Regions from separate parts of the Jeotgalibacillus haloalkalitolerans genome, predicted to be linked through region 2. Evidence: riboswitches for the same ligand, from Rfam matches in the RefSeq annotation. Region 2 holds a riboswitch; the other holds the start of a gene.
What was found. Region 2 has a riboswitch for thiamine pyrophosphate ahead of UFB30_RS01205 (YkoF family thiamine/hydroxymethylpyrimidine-binding protein). Riboswitches for the same ligand answer to the same signal wherever they lie in the genome.
Positions count from the first base shown of each region.

Region 1: linked by a shared signal. The riboswitch ahead of UFB30_RS11375 (lipoate--protein ligase family protein) and the one ahead of UFB30_RS01205 (YkoF family thiamine/hydroxymethylpyrimidine-binding protein) in region 2 are both predicted to bind thiamine pyrophosphate.

Region 1 is NZ_JAXQNN010000003.1:250,240-258,026, reverse strand. It holds gene tenA (thiaminase II) at 1-433, opposite strand, end outside; TPP riboswitch at 700-805, opposite strand; gene lipA (lipoyl synthase) at 820-1,761, opposite strand; gene UFB30_RS11375 (lipoate--protein ligase family protein) at 1,758-2,591, opposite strand; TPP riboswitch at 2,661-2,760, opposite strand; gene egtB (ergothioneine biosynthesis protein EgtB) at 3,125-4,291, opposite strand; gene UFB30_RS11365 (phosphotransferase) at 4,449-5,348, shown strand; gene UFB30_RS11360 (C45 family peptidase) at 5,577-6,659, opposite strand; gene UFB30_RS11355 (EcsC family protein) at 7,060-7,787, opposite strand, start outside.
Region 2 is NZ_JAXQNN010000001.1:232,764-240,550, reverse strand. It holds gene UFB30_RS01235 (esterase/lipase family protein) at 1-890, opposite strand, end outside; gene UFB30_RS01230 (hypothetical protein) at 1,155-1,346, opposite strand; gene UFB30_RS01225 (ring-cleaving dioxygenase) at 1,453-2,430, opposite strand; gene UFB30_RS01220 (hypothetical protein) at 2,598-3,098, shown strand; gene UFB30_RS01215 (helix-hairpin-helix domain-containing protein) at 3,116-3,304, shown strand; gene UFB30_RS01210 (hypothetical protein) at 3,320-3,487, shown strand; TPP riboswitch at 3,775-3,878, shown strand; gene UFB30_RS01205 (YkoF family thiamine/hydroxymethylpyrimidine-binding protein) at 3,960-4,550, shown strand; gene UFB30_RS01200 (ECF transporter S component) at 4,543-5,115, shown strand; gene UFB30_RS01195 (ABC transporter ATP-binding protein) at 5,108-6,487, shown strand; gene UFB30_RS01190 (energy-coupling factor transporter transmembrane component T family protein) at 6,459-7,154, shown strand; gene phnD (phosphate/phosphite/phosphonate ABC transporter substrate-binding protein) at 7,427-7,787, shown strand, end outside.

The DNA.
Region 1 (7,787 bases), on a different contig from region 2:
GCTGTTCGCCAATCTCATAGTAAAGCCAGTAGCACGGCAGGATCGCGGCAAGTATATCTGCCAGATTTCCATCAGCTGCCCGGTACATATGTGACACATAGGCATAGGCAGTCGGAGATGGTTCGAATGACGCCCAGTCTTCTTCTGTTACGCCAAGCAGCTCCATAAAGGATTCATGTAGCGCAAGCTCTGCTGCACAGGTCTGCTCTGAGTGGTGTGCAAAGCTTTTTGTTGTCTTCAGATCTTCCGCTTTCACAGCCCCAATTGCCTGCACCTTCGCAAAATGGGTTAAATAATACGCATCCTGCATCACATAGAACTTAAATACATCAAGCGGCAGTGTCCCGTCTGCAATCCCTTTTACAAAAGGATGCGTAAAGCTTGCCTCCCAAAGCCCACTGCATTCCTCTCTTACTTCTGAACAAAAAGTCATAATGATTCCTCCTTCATTTAATAAATCTGCCAAGCCAGTTACTAAATAAGTATTATTAAAACCATTATTGAACTTGCACAGCTGGTGATTCTCGCTGCAGGGAGCGACTCCTATGGCAGGAAGGGACAGGTGAGGCCATGGCGAAGCCTGCGGACTCACCGCCCGGTCGTGAAGTCCCCCTGGAGCTGCAATCATCAGCCAGCTTTAACAAAACCAAATAAAAAACACCGCTTCCCAATATTGGAAAGCGGCGTATATAACAAGGTTCACATATACGTCCACTTCCCTACGCTGGTATGATCCAGATCAGGTTCAAAGGGTCCGGACAACAGTCCGTCTCAGCCGGTTTAACCGGCTCCCCCAGTGGGTCAAGCTGTATTCAGTTATTACTGCAGGTTGTCTACTGTTCTGCCATCTGCTTCAACGCCCTTTAGATACTTAATCCGGCGCTGTGCTGATGTTTCACTTACCTGCTCATCCGCATGATATGAAGAACGCACCATTGGCCCTGCTTCACAGTGCTTGAAGCCTTTTGAAAGCGCGATTTCCTTCAGCTCTGCAAATTCATCAGGGTGATAATAACGCACAACATCCAGATGCTTTTTCGTCGGCTGCAGATACTGACCAAGTGTCAGGATATCCACATTGTGTGCACGCAGATCATCCATTGCTTCAATCAGCTCTTCCTTTGTCTCACCAAGACCAACCATGATACTTGATTTCGTTGGGATGTTCGGCGCAATTTCCTTTACACGTGCAAGCAGTTCCAGTGAACGATCATACGTGGCACGCGCGCGCACTCTCTTTGTCAGGCGGCGGACTGTTTCGATATTGTGGTTAAAAATATCCGGCTCGGCGTCCATCAGCGTATGAAGACTTTCATAATCACCTTTCATATCTGATGGTAATACTTCCACTGTACAGCTTGGCAGACGGCGATGGATCGCACGGACAGTCTCAGCAAATACAGCTGCGCCACCATCATTCAGGTCATCACGTGCAACCGCTGTGACAACAACGTGCTTTAGGCCCATCATTTCAGTAGACTCTGCTACCCGCTCCGGCTCGCCCCAGTCAAGTTCATTCGGCAGACCGGTTTTGACAGCACAGAAGCGGCATGCGCGTGTACAGGTGTCCCCAAGGATCATGAATGTTGCTGTTTTCCGTTCACTCCAGCACTCGTGAATATTCGGGCATTTCGCCTCTTCACATACTGTGTTCAGCTTTTTCTCACGCATCATTTTCTTAAGCTTCTTATAGGAATCATTCGTATTCAGCTTTACCTTTAACCATTCCGGTTTACGTACATGTTCTTTTGCATTTGTCATACTTTTTGTCTCCCTTCCCGCTTATAACTCCATTCTTCACTCCGATACTTCTTCTCAAGCTCTGCTGCTTCTCTTAACATCTCTTCTGGCGGTGTAAAAGGTTCCAGGTCAATCTCAAGCCCTTTCATGAACCCTTCTTTAAATGCATGATTCACTTCTTCAAATGTAACAGGACGCTCAAGCACATCATTAATCGCGACGGCTCTATTTGTAAATGCGCGGCGTGCACGCTCTTTTACTTTTTCATTTGGATAAATAAATAAGTCAAATAACTTTTCGATATCCATAGAGATCGGGATCGAACCGTGCTGAAGAATTACACCTTTTTTACGCGTCTGCGCACTGCCGGCTGCCTTCTTGCCATCAACCATCAGTTCATACCACGATGGTTCCTCAAAGCAGACGGCTGAACCGGCCTGCTTCTGTTTCTCCTCTGGAATCGAAAACTCAGCCGGAATACCAAGCGCACGGTATCCCTCAAGAATGCCTTTTGATAAGACAAGATAAGCTTCCTTAATCGACTTTGGCATTGCGGGATGATCTTCAGATACAAGCACGCTATACGTCAGCTCATCATCGTGCAGAACTGCTCTGCCACCGGTCTGCCTGCGTACAAGCTCAACGCCGTACTTCTTCGCGTTCTCAAGGTCTATACTGCCACCGACCTTTTGGAAAAAGCCGACTGATATACCTGCGGGCTTCCATCCGTAAAATCTCAGTACCGGCGGGATCTTTCCGTCACTGTGCCAATTCATCAGCACTTCATCCATCGCCATATTAAATGACGGTGTGCCATGACCGGAATCAAGAAAATACCATGTTTCACTCATCGTCTGCCTCCTTTCTTCTTTTACATAAAAAAACACCACTGCCTTTTAAAGGAAGCGGCTTATGCGCGTAACTATGTAAGCATACTTCCCTCCGCTGGCATCATCCAGATCAGGTACAAAGGGTTCAGCTAAAGACTGTCTCAGCCACTCGGCTCCCCCAGTAAATAAATTAATGAAATTGTCAGTTAAAGAGTATCACAGTCACTCCTATAACGCAAAAATATTTTTGTGTTACAGTAACTGTTTCACACTAATACAGACTACACATTTTTCTGTTGTAATCGTATCCATTATTATTTTATAAGCTCCGTAAAATATTTTATCTGTACTATTCAAATTCTGTACTATCACAATAACAGGGCATCATCACACCGAAAGATATACGTGTTAGGACAAAAGGCTAAACACCCCGCCAAAAGGTTCGGCAGGATGTTTAAGGATTAAGATTCCACCGGATCATCTGCCAGTCTGATCCCGCTGAACTGCCACCTCATATGCGGATAAAAGAAATTACGGTACGTCAGCCTGATATGCTAGAGAGGCGTCACGCATGATCCGCCTTTCAGGACGATCTGGTTGGACATAAACTTAGCATTGTACTCACCAAGTGCGCCATCAAGCGGCTTACTGCGCGGGTAAGGTGTATAGGGACTTTGCGTCCATTCCCATACATCACCAAACACTTTTTCAAACTTTGAGCCGCTGTAAGCAGCATCCGGCTGATAGCGGTCATCATCCATAAAGTTTCCTCTGACCTCTTCCCCCTTCATCGCATGCTCCCATTCCTGTTCAGTCGGCAGACGCTTTCCTGCCCACCTTGCGTAAGCATCAGCTTCATAATAGCTGACATGCGTCACAGGCGCTTCCCAGTCAATTGCCTGCAGACCACTTAGAGTAAAATACGACCATTGATCATCTTTGTTCACCCAGTAAAGCGGAGCATACCACTTTTCTTTTTTCACCAGCTGCCAGCCATCCGATAACCAGAGCTCAGCCCTTTCATAACCTCCGTCTTCAATAAATGCAAGATATTCACGATTCGTCACAGGACGGTTTGCAATCTGACAACCGTTCAGATAAGCATCATGACACGGTGTTTCATTATCAAAAGCAAATTCATCTGCATCCGTACCGATTCTTGTCATCCCTTTTTCAAAAGGAGTGAATGTCAGTTCAGGTGCCTTTCCGCCGACGGGTGCTTTTTGCTCAAACAATGCAGGATACAGCGGATTAAATGACAGATTATATTTAATATCCATCAGAATCAGCTCCTGATGCTGCTGTTCATGCTGCAGACCCATTTCGATCAAATCATATAAATGATCAGTCATTTCAGTGGTATCAAGCAGCTTGTTCACCTGCTCATTCACATGCTTCCGGTAGGCAAGTGTTTCTTTAACAGTCGGACGGGAAATCAGCCCGCGTTTTGACTGTGGATGAAACTCTCCCACCGTCTCATAATATGAATTAAACAAATAGAAAAATTGTTCATTAAAAGGTTCATATCCCTCTATGAACTCTGTCAGGATAAACTTTTCAAAAAACCATGTGGTATGAGCCAGATGCCATTTTGTCGGGCTGACAAAGTTGTCTGCCTGCAGAATAAAATCTTCAATCTCCATTCCAGCAACGAGTTTTTCACTATACGCACGAATCTCCTGAAACATCTGCTGAATATTTTTAGTTTGAGTTACGCTCATCATTTTCTCCCCTTCATATGTAATGTTAATGATTGTTATTCCCTTCAGCAGAATCAAGTACACGTTACTTTAGAAATAATTGTTATCTCCTTCAGATTCCTGCTGGAAAGTTGTATGATGAAATTTATACAATCAGCGAATGAAACGAGTGATCGATTTGAATCCATGGGAAGCGACACATCCAGTGTCACAGGAGAAAGCAAAAGAGAAGATAGAACGTGCATTTCCACATTTGCAACCGGTACAGGTGAGACCCTGCGGTTCCGGTTTTGATCATACGGTGTATGAGGTGAACGGGGAATTTGTGTTCAGATTTCCACGCCGGCAGCTTGGCTATGAAGCGATGCAGTTTGAAAACCGGATGCTCAGAAGTCTTGTGAAGTTAAGATTTAATGGAGGCTTTGAATATCCGAGGCCGGTTTTTTATAAGGAGTCAGAAAGTGAAGATTATCCTTATGTCGGATTTTCAAACATCAAAGGACGGGTCTTAACTGAAAAAACCGATACGGACCTTCTGCATCAGCATGCCGAAGAGCTTGGTGCTTTTCTGAAAAACTTACATGCACTGCCTGTTGATCAGGTAGACGCAGACCCTGATCACCTGCACCGGCTATCTTCAAAACTCCGGAAAAAGCATTTTTACGAGATTGCTAAAGAATCAGCTTCAGTGATACCTGAACCATTATATGAAAAGTTAAAACAATATATTGAGCAGCTTGAAGAATGGGAGAACCCCGCCGGCACGGTACCCCTGCACGGCGATCTGCATCCGAAAAACATGATTGTGCGTGACGGCAGGCTCGTTGGGATTATTGACTGGGGAGATGCGCATATCGGGCATCCGGCAGCCGATCTGTCAATTGGATTTGCCTGTATGTCAAAAGCAGTACGCGCAGAGTTTTTTGAGGCATATGGCGATATTGATGCCCGCACAGAGGAGCTGGCACGGTTTAAGGCTGTTTTCATTATGACGGTTCTTGTACGTTACGCAGCAAATACGAATGATGAGGATGTACTGAGATGGGGACTGGCCGGGCTTGAGAAGTCGCTTGAGTGAAGGAGGACAGGAACAGTGGATGTATGCGGGGGGTGGTGGCGCTCCAATGTTGTGTTTCTTCCAGGCGGTGGTGCTATTCCGGCTTATGACGTAGCGATACACCCGGGTTGAGTTTTGTATTGCACCCGCCGACTGTCATGTTCACCGGATTGAACGTCGTATCAGCCATGTTGACTGCATTGGTCAAAATCAAAAAGAGAAGCCTGTCCACCAGGCTTCTCATCCTCTTTATTTCACAGCTTTCTTTTTCCCGGCGCTCCAGTAAGCACCTTCATCCATATGCACAAACGGAATATCCGTATCTACTTCTCCAGTAATCTTCTCAAGCAAAATATCTTCCCCATCCAGCCATTTTGCAAAATCAAATTCCACAGGTTCCTGATCACCGCCGAGCGCGAACCAGGTTTTCATTTCGGTTGGCAGATAGCCCGCTGTATGAATCGTGCCGGCCCACTGACTGTACAGATCCGAAAATACACCTTTATCTGAATCATTCATCAAACGGAATGCATCATATGCTGTTTTCAACTCTTCACGGCGATTGTTCATCGCAGTCAGCCGCTTCATTGAATCTACCAGATGATTTCTGTTTTCTTCTTTCATGATTTCAAAATGGTTCGTACACACATTTGACTCTCTTACAGCCACACCGCGCGGGGATGTCTCAATGACATAAGTCCGGTTGCTCCGATCATGGACTGTATAACTGAATGAATGACGGTGCGGGATCTCTTTTAGCATCGCCACCGCCTCATCGACATTTGCACACGCCTCTAAAATCAGCCGGCCGATCATACAGCAGATAAACCCGTCCCCAGGCTTTTTACGATGCATAAAATTATAGCCCATGGTCAGCCCATGCTCATTCATCCCATCCATACGTCCGGTAATGCGCTGGGTGGGTCCTGCAATTGCGTAGCCTGTATCAGTCGGCTGAAAAAAGCTGTAGCGCCCTTCATAAGTTTTCGGCATATAATCATAATTTCTGATCAGATAATTGTCTCCGGTTAAAATCGAGCAGCCGGAACGCTTATAATCCGTCCGGTACCCTCCGAACTCCATCATCACACGCTCCATCGGCCATTCAAGCGCATCACGCAGTCCGATCAACTCATCCCATATCCCTGGCGTCACTTTTGTAATGGCCTCTTTTACTTCCTCTTCCTTCACAGTAAAACGCGGAATCCTTACCTTCCACTGCTTTTCTCTATTTTTAACGGTAAGTGAATCTTTCAGTTTCTCCCCCTGAAAGACACCAAAATCATAATGTGTTCCCCTGAACTGCAGAATATCACTGTGCACAGATTTCATCGCTTTGCCTCCAGTATCTGGTTATGGATTTAGTGTAAAAGAGTTTGAAGTGGAATGCAAAAGGTAGATGGGCTGATTTATCCTGCAGGACTGCTGGAGGATATATAGTTGTGATAACGGTAAAAAAATTGCACCATCGCTCTTGATGCTTTTAAGAAACGGCGTTTTCGTTTCTCTAAGGCATCAAGAGTGCTGGTGCAGTGATCACAAACCTGCAGGTGAAGTATGTGTTTTTCCGATTGAGGTCGCGATACACCTGGGTTGAGTGCTGTGTTTTTTTGATTGAGGTAGTGATACACCCGGGTTAAGTGCTGTATTCTCCGGATCGAACGTTGTATTTCATCAATCGGCCGTCATAAAACCGCTAGCCGAGTACGGGATCGAGACGGGATCGACCGTCCTACGCCGCTTCCTGCAGCCGCTCCATAATCTTCCTCTTCTGATAAAGCATCGTGCCGGTCTCTGCAAGCTCATCAATCATTGTTCTGTTAATCAGCGCGCCGATTAAAATGCCTGCAATCGGGACGATCTGAAGCAGCTTTTTTAAACCGAACTGTTCCGTGAATGTCAGCGTCACCTCGCGCCATCCCTGAATCTGTGAGATCACATCATTTGATTTTTCGCCTGAATGATAATTTGACAGCTCTTTTAGTATAGCTTCTTTCCCGACGACATCTGCTGTTGAAAACTGAAGGCACTTAATAATAAAGACACGCTCCAGTTTGTCATCGGGGTCATAGCCGTGCATCAGGGCAATTTCCTGAAGCGTGGTTAATGACAGCGTCAGGATTGCCGGAATGTCAATTGCCAGTGTGAAAATGCCGCCGACACCAGTGCTTGCACCCTGTGCGGTCGCAGTATTTTTCATACGGGTAGCCACCTTTTGCGAGGCTTTTTTCATATCCTCAAGCGGTACATATTGAAAATCGTCTTTCGATTGAATACGGTGTCCCGTTGTGTTTTCAAAAAACCGGTAAACTCTCTTTTCACTGGCAAGGTAGCGCCCGCCAGTCTGAATAAAGCTCCCGATCTCATCGAGCAGCACACCGATTTTTTTCTGAATGAACTTAGGCGTCAGCCTGTCCAGCACTTTAAAAGGCAGTCGCATCAGTTTATCCCAAAACCATC
Region 2 (7,787 bases):
TCTTCCCTTGCTTCCATTGCGCTAAAATCAGAGAATGCAGCAGCCCGCTGTGTCGTTAGATATGGCTGGAAGATCGACAGGGTATTATATCCCTTATTGACCTCACCGTGATTCCAGTTCCCGACAGCCAGACTCCTACCGTAGGGCAGTTGAGCACTTGCAACTGATACAACCCCATCATTTGGTCCTGAAATGAAACCGCTCCCAAACCAGTAAGCACTGAACAAAGGTCCGGTGCGTGTACCTGCAAGAGAAAAATAACTGTTTTGTGATGCTTCAAAGCGGTTATCAGTGATCGAACGGAAGTAGTTCATTGTACCAGTCTGCAGACTCTGAGTACCTTCACTATTCTGTCCAATCAGACTCGCAAGCCAGCCAAGAGATGTACTATTCGCCAGGTTGGCAAGCTCACTTCCATAGTGAGGTGAGCTGAGCGTAATGACATTCGAGACAAGCGGATACTTCCCTTCATGAATCAGGGCAACCTGAGTATCAACGCCCCCTTTACTAAACGCAACGATCACCAGCTTTTTTCCGCCAAAATGAGCAGAGATCTCTTCAAGCTGACCTGCAAGCATCTCACCATTATCCCAATAACTTTTAGGCGTGCCTCCGGAATCATTCAGCTCAACAAAAGCTGTTTCATAACCCGCCGCAAGCGCACGGCTGTACATATCATTTTCGTTATACCAAACGGTCGAATCATTCGTCAGACCCTGAACAAATACAACAACAGGCTTTGCAGGGTCTATGTAAGCAGGGGCTTCACCAATACTGATTGTACCTGGAACAAGTGAGTTACCAGGCGTCTTAAATCCTCCGGCAAAAGCGGCAGACGGCAGTGACAGAAGCAGGAACACAGCAATTAACAGGGAAAGCGTTTTTTTCATCTAATCCTCTCCTTTAAAGCTGTACCGGGAAACCCCGACCACCTAAGTATTTCGACACCCGGAAGGTAAATCCTGTATGTTTTGAATAATTAAATTATTATTTATTTATGTGTGGGATGGGACGGCTGATTGTCGCTATTTCTGTTTACAGTGTAGCTTTCCCTGCTGAACTTGTAGCGATACACCCGGAATCTTGTTGCAATCACCCCCGCAGCTTGTACCAATCCCGCTTCTCTATGGTCGTATCCACACAAAAAAATTGCTTCACCACACCCGCTTCATGCCTTTAAGAAACAAAAGATTGTTTCCCAAGGGCATTTCAACGGGATGGCGGTATGCGCCGGCTGAATGTTGTGATTTCAGCTCAGGTTGTAGCTTTTTCCGCCAGAGTTTGTAGCTTTCCCCGCTGAGCTTGTAGCGATACACCCGGGGTTCTGTAGCAATCACTCCTGCCACTGGTTGTAATCCCGCTGCTCCGTGGTCGTTTCCACCGACCGCCGCACGCCCGCTTCACCCTGCATAAAAAAGCCGGATATCCCCTCAGATATCCGGCTCACACTCACTATTCTTTTTCAAACTTTTTCGTACTTCTCACCGTATCAATCGGCCTTACTTTGCTTTCGATCTCGTCACGTTTCGGCTCTAAAAACGGTGGCAGTGAAAGCTTCTCGCCAAGCGTTTCATATGGCTCGTCTCCCATGAAACCCGGGCCATCTGTTGCGAATTCGAACAGAATCTGCGGCGCAACCCTTGCGTACAGCGACTTAAAGAAGAAACGGTCAACAAACCCGGATGTCGGGAAACCGAAGCTCTTCATCCGCTCATCCCAGTCATCGAGCATGGCTCTATCTTCAAGCCTGAATGCGGCATGGTGAACTGTGCCAAACCCCTGCTGTGCCTGCGGTAAAAAGGTGTTATGTTCAACAATCACACTCGCACCGTTTCCACCTTCACCCACTTCAAATAAGTGAAATGATTGTTCAGCAGCTGTTTCTCTAAACAGCAACACCTTTTCAAGCATTTCTTTAAAATAATCAAAGCGGTCAACGCGGACAAACAGCGGTCCTAATCCAGTGATCGCATACTCAAGCGGCACCGGCCCATTTTGCCACGGCGTCCCTGCTTCAACACCTTGATCATTTTCATCTGAAATCAGCTGATACTGCTGATCATCAAAATCAACAAAGGAGATGGTCTTTTTACCAAACTGCTCCTGCACACCTTTATGCTTCACATTCAGGCGATCAAACCGCTTTTCCCAGTAATCAATCGCGGCATCACTTGGTACACGGAATGACGTTTTTGAAATTTCATTTGTCCCGTGATTTCCTTTTGGAATGCCTGGAAAATCAAAGAATGTCATATCTGTCCCGGGACTTCCTGTATCATCAGCAAAAAACAGGTGATACGTCTGGATATCATCCTGGTTCACTGTTTTTTTGACCAGCCTCATCCCGAGTACATTGGTGAAAAACTCGTAATTTTTCTCAGCACTGCTTGTAATCGCAGTAACGTGATGTATTCCTTTCAGTTCTTTAATGGACATTATCATGAACCTCCTCTAGTGCAATTTTCATACCCATAGCATCTAATGATTCCAGATTGAATGCAAGAATTATGACTGCTCAAGTGTTAAAAATGTAAATCCACCCGAAAGTGCTTCATAATAAGGAGTAACTACCCTTACCTGAAAGGAGGAGCAATGATATGAGTATTCCCAAAGTCGATTTTTACTTTGGTGCGCTGCTGTCTCATCTCGTCAATCGCGGATTCTCACCTGTCATGAAAGAAGGCGGTCACGACCGGAGAATTTATGCGCTTGAAAATGAAATCGACAGTTATTTCATTTATGCTAAATACTCGTTTACCCCCCGTTTTAAAAAAGAATCCCGTATCTGGACCTTCTCCTTTTACGATACAGAAATGGAAAAAACGCTTCGCAGCCAGCATGACAACCAATACCTGTTTGCTTTTATCTGCGGTGAAGAAGATCTTCAGAACACGGAAATCATTTTACTGACAGCAAGCGAGGTTTCAGAGTGTATTAAAACGTCAGATGCCGGCCGTAAGTGGCTGACGATTGAAATGGCTGACCGCAAAAGAACACTGACCGTACGCGGGAGTGCACATTCAAAACCCGGCTATTCACTGAAAATCACACGCAGCACAGACCAGCGGCTTGAAGAACTGCCAACCATGCTTTTTTAAAAAGGAGATGAGCAGACGTGACAGGCGATTTACCTTCCGGCTTAAGTAAACCCTCACAGCGTGCATTCGCTCAGGCAGGTATTAAAACAATGACTGACATACAAAAGTATACGGAAAAAGAGCTTCTTTCCCTTCACGGCGTTGGTCCAAAAACCATTCGTCAGCTGAAAGAAGCTGGCGGGACTGACATATTTAAAAACAGTTAAGAGGAGACGATTAACATGATGACAATCATTCTGATCCTTTTCGTGTTTTTTGTGACCTTTTGTATCAGTGCCCTGATGAACATCCTTAATCACACAACTCAGGGACGTCACTGGTTTTACTCCGTATTGTTCAGTCTGGTGATTGCGATAATTGGCGTGCTGATTTTTGAACCGAGGGAATAATGTCCCCATTATTAAAATCCATCTTACTTTTTTGCACAGCTGATTGTTGTAGCGTAAGGCGGTGGCTGACAGGAAGGGACGCGTGAGGCCATGGCGAAGCCTGCGGGCTCACCGCCCGGCCGCGGAAAGCGTCCCCCTGAAGCGGAAATCAACAGCCAACTTTAACAGAGCCAATTTAATAAAGTTTTTAACAAAAAGGTATAATATGGTTCTAATTAGATTTTTCGAGTGTTGCACATTCCATTCTCTGGTGATATAGTGGTCGTGCACAGAAAATTAAATACCGTTATCTGCACTAGGGGTGCGAATTAGCTGAGATGTGAGCATTAGCTCCGATCCCTTATGACTCGATCAGGATAATACCTGCGTGAGGAAGTGTAGTGACTTCTCTTTTTTATATCAGGAGCAGTGGCTACATCTTACGCGGATGTGGTCTTTTTTTGTGCAAAAACTGCTCTGGGAGGAATACAAAATGGAATGTGGAACAAGCAAAATTGTGGGGTGCCGTTTTTCACTGCACCCAATGACTGGAGATTTTATTCCGGTAATAAAAGGCGCACTGGAGGCAACTGATCTGACAGGCGTCTGGAAGCATACAGATGATGTATCAACGGTGATACGCGGACAGGAGCAGCATGTGTTCAATGTGATCAAAGCAATTACGCTTCATGCCGCTAAAACCGGGGAACATGTAGCGGTCAATGCAACTTTTTCAGCAGGCTGTCCGGGTGATACGGCAGGCGATTCCTATATGGAAGCTGACCCTGAAGTACATAATCATGACGATACAAAGCAGTATGTCTCTTCACAGTTTGCCCTGTACCCGATGAATAACCCTGATTATATGAGTGTGATTTACAGGGAAGTGGACCGGGCGAAAGAGCGCGGTGTATTCAATGATTCGATGCATTATGCAAGCGGCATTCACGGGGATATCCATGAGGTATTTGATTTTTACGAGGAGACATTCGGCCACGCAAGGTCTGATGAACACCGTCATTTAGTGATGACTGTATCCATGAGTATCAACAGTCCATCTCATAAGGGTAATCACCATGCTTAAGAGCTGGAAGCTGAAGGAAGTCGTGCTGATGGCGTTGTTTGCTGTTGTTTTCGGCATCATTTACTTATTGTTTTTACATGTCGGAAACATCTGGGCCTCACTGATCGGACCGATTGCATATGAGTGGATCTTCGGGATCTGGTTTATCGTGTCTATTATTGTCATGGCAATCATCAGAAAGCCTGGTGCTGCAGTAATTCCCGAGACAATGGCCGCTGCGATTGAAGTCATGCTTGGCAATGCAGTCGGACCGCGCCTGATTTTAGCAGGGGTCATTCAGGGACTCGGTGCTGAAGCTGTGTTTGCAGCGACAAGGTACCGCTATTTTAACCTAGGGATCTATATGATGGCTGGCGCCGGGGCTGCTGTATTCAGCTTTGTGTATGGTTACTTACTCGGCGGATTTGCAGCGTTAAGTACAGAGTATGTATTGCTGATGTTTGTGATTCGTGTGATGAGTGGCTCGATCATTGCAGGGATTGGCGGGAAATATCTCGTAGACGCACTGCTTGCGACAGGATCACTGAGAGGTTATTCGATTACAAAGCGTGATGCACATGCATAACGTCATCTCTTTGCAGGATGTGTCATTCCGTTTTCCGGATGACGAACTGCCTGTTTTTAAAAATGTGGATTTCAATATTCGCGCGGGGGAGCGTGTGGTGATTACAGGTCCGAGCGGGTGCGGAAAGTCTTCACTTCTGTACCTGCTCAACCGCCTTTACCCTGAAAATTGCGATGGCATTGTCACCGGTCAAATCGAGCTGTTTGGGAAAGCAGCGGCTGACTATGAGCCGGGGGAAATTAATCACCGGATTGCAACTGTTTTTCAGGATCCTGACAGCCAGTTTTGCATGCAGACAGTTGAAGAAGAACTCGCTTTTACACTTGAGAATGTAAAGGTGCCTGCATCTGAGATCAGCGGACGGATCCAAGAGGTCTTACGGGAAACCGGGCTTGAGGACTTCAGAGATTCAGTTATCCAGACACTTTCAGGCGGGCAGAAGCAGCGTGTCGCAACCGCATGTGCATGGGTGCTGGAGCCTGAGGTCCTTCTGCTTGATGAACCTCTGACTCATTTAGATCCGGTGACCGCCCGGGAATTTGTTAAGTGGCTGCGCGACCTCCATGACACAGGAAACCTGACAGTAATAGCGATTGATCACCAAGTCGCTTTATGGGGTGACTTCTTTGACCGGGAGTGGCAAATGACTGCGTCGAAACAGGTTGAAGCGTCAGTCGCAAGGAAGCCGGTACAGTCAGATCAAATTCTTCTGTCTGCTGAAAAACTGGCTGTCGAGCCAATTGTTTCACCGGTCACTTTTTCACTGAAAAAAGGGGAAATCGCAGTGCTTGCAGGTCCTAATGGCAGCGGGAAATCGACGCTGTTAAAAGCATTGTGCGGGTTAAAATCGACCGGTGGGACTGTCCAGCCGAAAAGAATCGGCTATGTGCCCCAGTCACCAGAATTTCTGTTTTTAACAAAGTCAGTCCGGGAAGAGCTTTCATTTGGCGGAGGGCAGTCTGTTGAAGACATGCTTGAGCGGTTATATCTTACTGTGGTCAGTGAGTCCAACCCTTTTGCGATCAGTCATGGTCAGAAAAGACGGACAGCAATCGGGGCTATGCTGTGTGACGGTCGTCCTGTGATTGTGATGGATGAACCGACTGCCGGGCAGGATAAAGCAGCCTTACGTGAGCTTGAAAACCTGATCGTGTCACGTGCAAATGAAGGCATCACATTTTTAATTGTGACGCATGATATGAATTTTGCGGACCGCGTGGCAGATTCACTGCTGTTGCTGCATGAAGGAAGCCTGAGCGGTCCATTTAATCCCCGTGCAGTCTGGCAGGATCAGCAGCTGCTTGAGCAGCATCGCTTATGTCCGCCATATGGAGGTGATGTGCATGATCAACCGCATGAATCCTTCGGTTAAGTTTATTGCGATCACTGTTTCAATGATTGCAATGGCTTTCTTTTTTAATCCGTGGACACCACTTGTATTTTTCAGCGGAGTCGTGCTGATTCAATTGCTTTTTGCGAAAGTGTCCTGGAAAGCGTGGAGTCTGATGATGCTCCCTTTCCTGCTTGGCGCAGTCGGCTATTTTTGGACGACACTTGTTTTTGGCAATGAAGACAGTACGCTTGGCACAGCATTGTCATTAAGCTTTCGTGTACTTGCCTTTTCAAGCCTGTCACTGCTTTTTGTCTTTACCACAAAGCCTGTGGATTTTATTCTGAGCCTGATGCAGCAGCTGAAGCTGTCTCCTAAGATCGCCTACAGCATCCTGGTCGGCTATCAATTTCTCCCTGTTTTAAAGGACGAGTTTTTTCAGATTCGACAGGCACAGAAGCTTCGTGGCGTTGAAGTACCGAAGTCTCCTGTTAAAAGGGTGCTGGCGATGCGGCACGTGCTGATTCCCATGCTTGCAGGCGCTGTTCGGAAGGCTGAGCGGACCGCTTTTGCAATGGAAGCGCGCGGCTTTACCGGTGAGGGCAAACGCGATTTTTACCGGAAGATTACTGTCAGCCGGGCGGATGCAGCAGGAATTGGTTTGTTTTTAGTCCTGCTTTGCGGAAGTATGGCAGCAGGGTTTTTATGAGAAACAGCTGGCGCGGGCCGGCTGTTTTTTGATGAAGTTGGCTTGGTTCTAATGTCACTTTTCTACGAAGGGAGATGTTTTTTCTAAGAACGGCCCTGTTTTTTCTCCGAACCGCACCCGCTTTTCTAAGAACACCTTCTTCTATTCTGTGAACATCACCGTCTAATCTAAGAACCTACCTCTTTCACACCCCCACAAATCCTTTACACCTCCTCTAAATAAGCATAAAATTTATATATTGTTCAAAATCAGACAGAAAAGAGGAATTATCAATGAAAAAAATGATGTTATCAGCGGCTGCACTATCAACTGCTCTAGCGCTTGCTGCATGTGGCAATGCTGAAGAAACCGAGGACACAGACCAACAAAGCTCAAGTGATGAAGCATTTACAATCGGCGTCATCCCTGCCCAGACTGAGGGCGAAATGGAAGGCGCAATGAATAAATTGCAGGAAGTACTTACTGACGCACTTGGAAGAGAAACTGAAATTGACGTGTACCCTGATTACAACGGTGTCGTGGAAGCGATGAACTTTGATCAGATTGACATGGCTTACCTTGGACCGCTGACATATGTGATCGCCCAGGAAAGAAGCGACGCAAAAGCTATCATTACACAGCTTGTAAATGGTG